DNA from 2 places in the Bacillus sp. PK6-025 genome. Region 1 is predicted to be linked to the other one. Evidence: a T-box and tRNA genes for the amino acid it is inferred to sense, from the RefSeq annotation. Region 1 holds a T-box; the other holds one or more tRNA genes.
The links. A T-box is a leader RNA that pairs with one kind of tRNA and senses whether it is charged. The one in region 1 lies ahead of tyrS (tyrosine--tRNA ligase), so its partner is inferred to be a tRNA-Tyr.
Positions count from the first base shown of each region.

Region 1 (4,417 bases):
GCCAATTGAAAGAAGCAAGAAAACGATTTTCCTTGCTTCTTTTCTCCTATTTTTTATATGTATAATGTCCGGCTACCTTTCCTTTGCTTGTCGGAAATCCCAAAGCTCTAAAAGCTTTCGGGCTTACATCCAACACAGCGCCCGGCATTCTGCCGACATCATATTTATAGACTGTAATGACTTTCTTTGGTTTTGCTTTAGAATAGGCTCTTATTTTTGTGCCTTTTCTCGGAACATCGAAGCCCATCTTTGTGGCGCAGTCCCAATGGCCGAGCCTTTTGCCGTCAGCGCCGACTTTGCCCACGCCGTTGTACCAAGTGATGTAGCCGCTGACTTTTTTCGTTTTAGCACTCGCCTCACCGGCAAAATTGAATGCCAATAGCAAGCTGCCTGCCAAAACAAAAACAGAAAAAAGTATCTTCTTCATATAAAAATATCCTCCGTGAATGGGATTTTTTTCTGACATTCAAATTATACCTTTTTTCATAGAAATGGTATTTTACAGTTTGTTTACGTTTAAAATGCAATTATTACGCCCAGTTTTCTACCAGACTATCAAGAACAGATGACACCTTTGCCGGGATCGTTCGTATATAAAAGAGAAACCGAAATGAATAGGATGATCACAGTGAAAAAATCGAAACTGATCTCGTTATCCGCGGCTGCGATGCTTTTCGCCGTTCCCCTATCTGGATGTTCATCATCCGCTTCAGACCGTTCACAGGAGGTCTCAGAAGACCAATCCATTCAAAAATACGATCTCGTATGGTTTGATTACGTGAATGACAGCGAATCCGACAAAGCACCTTTACTGAAAGCATCATACGTGAAAAATGGGAAAGAAAAGACGGAGACTTTCAAAAAATATGTAGAAAATGTGGAAAATGTCGAACAGCCTTATATTAAAATCCGCGATCATGAAGCCTTCATCTACCGTCCCCCATACATCAAATATGACCAGGAGCCGCTTGAGGGCGTCGTCAAAGATAAAGTGGAACAAAAAAGCAGTGATGAACAATGAAGAAAAAAAGCGCTCCTCTTATTTTGATCATGGCACTGTCTCTCTTGCTGCCTTTTGCTCAAGCAGAGGCAACAGGCAGCAATGGAACATCCGGAACCAAGGCTTCGAGTTCCTCGGCTAATAACAGCTCTTTAAAAACACGTCCGGGTTCAGTCAACCAGAGAATGCGCAGTTATATGAATCAGTCTGCGAGCCGACAATATTTAAACAAGAGCAGTCAGTTCAACGCCATCCAGCGGACACTGCCGTCCAATGCCCTGTACAAAGGGAGCATCAAGCAAACACTCAATCAAAATCCTGCTGGATCAGCCTTTTTGAATTACTACTTTCCATACTGGATGATCTTCCACGCGGGCGGATATACAGCAGAACAAAAAAGCATGCTCCGCACCGCCGGAATCAAAGAAAAAGCGCTCTCTGAACGAAAAGAAAAAAGATATTGGCTGTTGATTGAAGATCAAAACGGAAAAGAACATGCCGTCCTCGTCTCGAAAAAACAGTATGACAACATTCAAAAAGGGGATCGGGTTGAAGTGCGCCGCAAACAGATCACCAAAAAATAGCTGAAACAAGAGCCGGTCATCATCATGATGCCGGCTTTTCTCGTCATATCAAAAAAGGGCTTGCATGGATGAAAACCATCTGTTAAAATTCGTTTCATAGCTAATGATTCTGAAAATAAAAAGGCAGGCGTCACGATTTGGATAGATCCCCCCATCTTCGACAGGAAGAACACGACACACTCATCAAGCTGAAACGCATGCCGATCGAGTCCTTGAATCTTGAAGCCATTTCGGTTGCCACCAACCTTTACCGGTCAGCGCAAAAGCTCCGCGTCAAAATGGAGACCGAGATCCTTTCCTCATATCAATTGTCATGGACGGCTTTTTCGATTCTTTACGATCTATGGGTATGGGGCAGGCTTGAAACGAGAAAACTCGCTGAACTGTCAGGCATTTCAACAGCCACTGCGAGCAATGTCATTAAAACGCTTGAAAAAAAGAACTTTTGCGGAAAAAGCACGGATCCGAGAGACCGCAGACACGTATACGCCGAGATCACCCCTGAAGGAAAAGCCGCTATTGAAGAGCTCTATCCGGCGTTCCACAAAGGGGAAACAATGCTGATCAAAGGCATGACAAAAGAGGAGCAGAATACATTGATCGAGCTCCTTCGAAAAGTGAACGACAATCTTCATAAACCATAAGCAACGACGGGAACAAGTAGCGGGCTGTCTCCCTGTTCCAGAGAGCCGGCGGCTGGTGCGAGCCGGTACAAAGGCAGACGCGAATTACCTCCCTGAGCTTTCTTTGTGAACCTTCAAGTAGCAAAGAACGGGAAACCGTTATCTGAAATAGAGCGGAAGACGGAGGTCTTCAACCAGGGTGGTACCGCGTGCATTTGAGCCACGTCCCTTATCGGGATGAGGCTCTTTTTTTATACAAAAAAGGAGGAGTTATCATGCAGCAACAACAATTTGATCAACTGACAACTGCCGAGAAGCGGGAAGTCGAAAGGCAGCTTCACTTATATATGAACGGAGCGGAGGAGGTCATTCCCCCGGAAGAACTGCGGGCAAAGCTGGCCAAATCGATTTTGACCGGCGAACCGCTGAAAATTAAGCTTGGTCTCGATCCGTCGGCGCCTGACGTTCATTTAGGCCACACTGTCGTCTTGAATAAGCTGCGCCAATTTCAGGAAAATGGACATATCGTCCAGCTCCTGATCGGAGATTTCACAGGAAAAATCGGCGATCCGACAGGAAAATCCGCCGCAAGGAAACAGCTGACGGACGAAGAAGTCCGCCGCAATTCCGAAACATACTTTCAACAGTTTGGAAAAGTGCTTGATCAGAACAAAGTCGAGCTTCACTACAACTCAAAATGGCTGAAACGATTAACCTTGGAAGACGTCATTGCGCTCGCGGGCAAAATTACCGTCGCCCGTTTAATGGAACGCGATGATTTTGAAGAAAGAATGGCCATGCAAAAGCCGATTTCGCTTCATGAATTCTTTTACCCGTTGATGCAGGGATATGATTCGGTCGTTCTCGACAGCGATATCGAACTGGGCGGAACGGATCAGCATTTTAACGTGCTCATGGGCAGACACTTTCAGGAAAAGTATGGAAAAGAAAAACAGGTCGTCATTCTCATGCCGCTGCTTGAAGGACTTGACGGGGTTGAAAAAATGTCGAAATCAAAGAACAATTACATCGGCATTGATGAAGACCCTCATGAAATGTTCGGAAAAACGATGTCGCTTCCAGACAGTTTGATGAAAAAATATATCCATCTTGCGACCAACCTGGAGGCGGAAGATAAAAAACGACTTGTCAAAGATTTGGAAACGGGGGCCGTTCATCCGCGAGATGCGAAAATGCTTCTCGGGAAAACCATCGTCAACATGTATCATGGAAGCGAGGCAGCCGAAGCGGCCGAACAGCAGTTTAAAAAGGTTTTTCAGCAAAACAGCGCGCCGGACAATATAACGCCTGTACACTGGCAAGGTGACGGAACGGTGCCTGTCACCGATTTATTGGTGACGCTCGGACTCCTCCCTTCCAAAAGCGAAGCCCGCCGAATGATCCAAAACGGCGGCGTTAAAATCAACGGCATCAAAGCAGAATCGATTCATGCGGATGTGGCGGTCGAACACGGTATGATTATCCAAGTCGGCAAACGGAAGTTTGTCAAATTGCAAATGTCTCAATAAACATTCAGCCTAATCATCCTTTTAAAAGGATCGATTAGGCTGTTTTTCATGAAAAGCGCAGGCGTTAGAATTTGCAACAGGTCGGTATTCAATCGCCTGATGGTTTCGATTCGAAAAGCATATCCGAACGGCCTCCCGAACACCTTGATCTTAATTTTGCCTTCACCTCTCTGATTGCAAATAAGGCCGCCAGCGGCGGCCTGCCATTTTACGATTCATTTGTCTTCTCTTATGCAGCAACAGCGCTGCCATCCTTCCTTCAGCAGCTCAAATGTCAGCTCGTTTGTGTCGGGCACGATCAAATCAGCCCCGCTCAGCGATGTCTCATCACCGACTCCCACCGCAAACATCCCTGCGGATTTGATCGCGGCGATCCCGGCTTCAGCGTCTTCGATTGCTGCACACTGAGACGGAGGCACACCGAGCAGCGCTGCGGCCGTCAAAAAGATTTCGGGGTCGGGCTTTCCGCGAGCAAGCGCAGCCGGGTCAACGACAGCATGAAATTCGTCCATGAGCCCGAGCCGTTGCAAAATAGCGGGCGCGTTTCGGCTTGACGAAGCTAACGCGATGCTTACATTTTCCCTTTTCAATTCGGCAAATAGCCCGGCGATTCCCGGCAACAGGTCATGCGGTGTCAAGTTTTGGATCAGCTGTTGGTAGTATTGATTTTTCCGGCGCATG
Region 1 is NZ_CP096509.1:693,464-697,880, reverse strand. Features, by position in the region: gene M1D67_RS03535 (RlpA-like double-psi beta-barrel domain-containing protein) at 47-427, opposite strand; gene M1D67_RS03530 (hypothetical protein) at 620-1,021, shown strand; gene M1D67_RS03525 (hypothetical protein) at 1,018-1,584, shown strand; gene M1D67_RS03520 (MarR family transcriptional regulator) at 1,782-2,228, shown strand; T-box leader at 2,223-2,440, shown strand; gene tyrS (tyrosine--tRNA ligase) at 2,483-3,736, shown strand; gene pgmB (beta-phosphoglucomutase) at 3,952-4,417, opposite strand, start outside.

Region 2 (4,417 bases), 510 kb from region 1:
TCGCCCGCTCCTTTAATTTGTCATTGCTTACTTTTACGTCTACCATGAGGTTTTCATAGACTTTTCCCATTTTGATCATGGCCGCCGTTGAAATCATGTTTAAAATCATTTTATGAGCGGTTGCTGCTTTCATTCTCGTCGATCCGGCAATAACTTCAGGGCCGACGACCACTTCTATGCTGTGATCTGACACCTGGCTGATCGCCGAGTTTTTGTTGCATGTCAGTGAGACGGTCTTGGCGCCACTTTCCCTGGCATACTTCAAAGCGCCGAGAACGTATGGAGTCCGACCACTGGCGGCGATTCCGATTACGGTATCATTGTTTGAGAGGTTAACGGCTGATAAATCCCGTCTGCCGAATGCCTCGTGATCTTCAGCGCCTTCGACGGCTTTGTACAGAGCTTTTTCTCCTCCTGCAATGATGCCAATGACCGACTCGGGAGATATGCTGAACGTCGGCGGGCATTCAGCTGCATCGAGTACGCCGAGTCTCCCGCTTGTACCGGCACCGATGTAGATGATCCGTCCCCCTTTCTTTAACGACCCGACGGCGAAGTCAACGGCGGTCTTAACTTCTGGTAAGACTTCTTGTACAGCTTCGGCCACAGTTTTGTCTTCATCATTGATGATTTTCAAAATATCAATCGTCTTTGACTGGTGAATGCGCCTGGATCTTTCATTTCGGCGTTCGGTCGTTAATGAACCTAAATGGCTGTTTTCCATCGACAACTCCTCCTGATGATGAAGTGCATATATTTCTTAATTTTCAGTATATTAAGGGTGGAATATTATTTCAATAACAAAAGGTAAATATTAAAATTTTATTTCAATAAAGTTCTAAACAACGGATTGCCGACATAAAATAAAGCGCAGATGAACTGCGCTTATGTTCAGGTATTACAGCTCGTCTATTTGGTGTTCGGAAATCACGCGGAAGCCTTCTTTTTTCAGAAGCGCCGCCGTAACGCCGTTGCCGGCTATTTTTTGGCTTGAGAAACTTCCATCGTATATATGGCCGCTACCGCAAGACGGGCTGTTTTCCTTCAACACGATCGTATCAGCCTTGATTTGCCTTGCCATCTCCAATGTTAGATAAGCTCCTTTTATATACAGGTCTGTTACGTCTTTTCCCGATTCTGTGTTGATCACCGCCCTGCCGTCTAAAACGTCTTCTCCCGACCCGCCTATAATTTCGGCCGGTTCCCTTGGCGTTTGAAATCCGCCGAGCAGCTCGGGACAAGCAATCACCGCTTTTTTTTCTTCAACAAGCTTATTGATTTTCCCCACATAGCTGTGCGATCCGTTATAGCGGCATTCCACCCCAGCCAGACATGAACTTACCAGTATCATTTTTCGCGTCCCCTCTCTTGCACATCAGATAGCCCTATTTTAAACAAAATTTCTGCGTTTTTCTCAATGTTTATGAATAAAAAATTTGAAAATAAAAATTTTAATTTACCCCTTTACAAATGGGGAGGAACCTGTATATAATAACTTTTGTCAGCTTTACGAGAGCTGCTTGAAACACGATGATGGCCCGTTGGTCAAGTGGTTAAGACACCGCCCTTTCACGGCGGTAACACGGGTTCGAATCCCGTACGGGTCACCATTCTTTTTTGGACAGCACGCTGCGAATGCCGGAATTTTTAAAAGGAAGGCATGCTAAGATCGCAACGTCCTGTTGCAACGCATGCACTTGTACGTCCTGTACTGCGGAGGATTAGCTCAGCTGGGAGAGCATCTGCCTTACAAGCAGAGGGTCGGCGGTTCGATCCCGTCATCCTCCACCATTTTTCTGGATCGGTTTATGTCACAACCGCGCCGGTAACTGCATAAGATACCGTATCATGCCGGTCTAGCTCAATTGGTAGAGCAACTGACTTGTAATCAGTAGGTTGGGGGTTCAAGTCCTCTGGCCGGCACTGTTTTTGGAGGGGTAGCGAAGTGGCTAAACGCGGCGGACTGTAAATCCGCTCCCTCAGGGTTCGGCGGTTCGAATCCGTCCCCCTCCACCATTATTGGGCTATAGCCAAGCGGTAAGGCAACGGACTTTGACTCCGTCATGCGCTGGTTCGAATCCAGCTAGCCCAGTTTTTGGACATCCTGTTAGGATGTCCTTTTTATTTTGTCTTTTTTGTATAACTATTCAAAAAAATGTCTTGTTGAGTCAATTCCGAATTGGAAGGTACAATGAAGGTCTGAAAGGGGGATATCATATGTTAAAACAGCAGATTTCAATGATTGGCGTACCGATGGATCTCGGTCAGCTGAGGCGGGGAGTCGATATGGGACCGAGCGCGATTCGCTGTGCCGGTGTTAATGAACGGTTGGAAAGCCTTTGTCAGGATATTGAAGACCTCGGCGATATGACAATCGGGCAAAGAGAGGATGAGAAAGAAGGCGGGGAGCCGGCATCTGAAGAGCTGAGAAACTTGAAAGCGATTACAAAAGCGAGTGCAAAACTTGCTGAGACCGTTGATAAGATCGTGGCTTCAGGTGCTTTTCCGCTCGTGCTGGGCGGTGACCACAGCATAGCGATCGGAACGCTGGCCGGCCTTGTGAAGCATTATCAAAACCTGGGTGTGATCTGGTATGATGCCCATGCTGATTTAAATACGAAAGAAACGTCTCCTTCAGGCAATATTCACGGTATGCCGCTCGCCATCAGCCTGGGGATCGGCCATGAAGGGCTGACAGGCATCTATGGAAAAGAAACGAAAATTAAAGCGGAGAACATCGTCATCATCGGTGCGAGGTCACTTGATGACGGGGAAAAAGAATTGATTCGCGACAAAGGGATCAAAGTGTATACAATGCATGAAATCGACCGCCTCGGTATGACGAGGGTGATGGAAGAAACGATAGACTATTTGCACGGCAGAACGGACGGTGTCCATCTGTCACTCGATTTAGACGCGCTTGATCCGAACGATGCGCCTGGTGTCGGAACCCCGGTAGCGGGAGGCATCAGCTACAGGGAAAGCCACCTGGCGATGGAAATGCTGGAAGAATCGAAGCTGATTACGTCCGCTGAGTTTGTCGAAGTCAACCCGATATTGGATGAGAAAAACAGGACGGCTGAAGCGGCAGTCGCCTTAATGGGGTCGCTGTTTGGCGAAAAGCTGCTTTAGGTGCGGTTGAAGAGCGGCCTTAGGCTGCTTTTTTTTATAAAAAAGTCTCAACTTCATAATATTTAGGTTGTATAATAATTTTAAGCTAATATTAAGCGCATGATCCCTGTCAAAGCATCTACACCCTGCCAAAAATTTGATAAACTATTTTTATGAATTTAATGAAACCTTATAAAAATCAATTCGTATACATAAAGACCGGTGAAGGCAGAGGTTAGATAAATATGGAAACAATGATTAAAAAAAGAATCAAACAGGTGAAAAAAGGCGATCGTAATGCATTTGCAGACATCGTGGATATTTACAAAGACAAAATTTATCAGCTTTGCTACCGTATGCTCGGCAATGCGCATGAGGCGGAAGATATTGCGCAGGAAGCGTTTATCAGAGCATACGTGAATATCGACAGTTTTGATATCAACCGGAAATTTTCCACATGGCTTTATCGAATCGCAACCAATTTGACCATCGATCGTATCCGTAAAAAAAAGCCGGACTATTACTTGGATGCAGAGGTGGCGGGGACTGAAGGACTGACGATGTATTCCCAGGTTGCGGCGGATGTTGCGCTTCCAGAGGATGAAGTGGTTTCTTTGGAGCTGCACAGCACCATCCAGGAAAAAATCTTAAGGCTTCCCGATAAATACAGGACGGTCATCGTATTAAAGTACATTGATGAGCTCTCACTCATTGAGATCAGTGAAATCCTTAATATTCCCGTAGGTACGGTGAAAACGAGGATACACAGGGGCAGAGAGGCTCTCAGAAAACAATTAAGGGATCTTTAAGTGGGGTGATGAAATGAGCTGTCCGGAGCATATTGTTCAGCTTATGCATAAATACCTTGACGGAGACATACTACCGGAAGATGAATCGCAATTAAAAGAGCACCTCCAATCATGCGAAGACTGCAAAAAGCACCTTCATGAAATGGAAAAATCCATCGCTCTTGTCCAGAGCACGTCGCATCTTACAGCTCCGGCGAACTTTACAGCCGATGTGCTGGCGAATCTGCCGAAGGAAAAGCGAACGGCATCGATCAACAGGTGGCTTAAAGCCCATCCGTTTTTAGTGGCGGCAGCTTTGTTTATCATTTTGATGGGCGGCAGCTTTTTCTCCAGCTGGAAAAACGATCAGGATTTCAGCGTATCAAGCCAGCCCAATCTCGTAGTGAAAAACAACACGGTCATCGTACCTGAAGGCGAAGTTGTCAAAGGCGATGTGACCGTGAAAAACGGAAAGCTGATTATAGAGGGCAAAGTCGACGGCGATGTCACGATTGTTA
Region 2 is NZ_CP096509.1:179,803-184,219, forward strand. Features, by position in the region: gene murQ (N-acetylmuramic acid 6-phosphate etherase) at 1-724, opposite strand, end outside; gene M1D67_RS01035 (2-thiouracil desulfurase family protein) at 899-1,351, opposite strand; tRNA gene M1D67_RS01040 (tRNA-Glu) at 1,536-1,610, shown strand; tRNA gene M1D67_RS01045 (tRNA-Val) at 1,716-1,791, shown strand; tRNA gene M1D67_RS01050 (tRNA-Thr) at 1,851-1,923, shown strand; tRNA gene M1D67_RS01055 (tRNA-Tyr) at 1,932-2,016, shown strand; tRNA gene M1D67_RS01060 (tRNA-Gln) at 2,021-2,092, shown strand; gene rocF (arginase) at 2,218-3,132, shown strand; gene sigW (RNA polymerase sigma factor SigW) at 3,357-3,920, shown strand; gene rsiW (anti-sigma-W factor RsiW) at 3,934-4,417, shown strand, end outside.
Region 2: it has a tRNA-Tyr gene. The T-box ahead of tyrS (tyrosine--tRNA ligase) is inferred to sense a tRNA for this amino acid. The anticodon was not compared.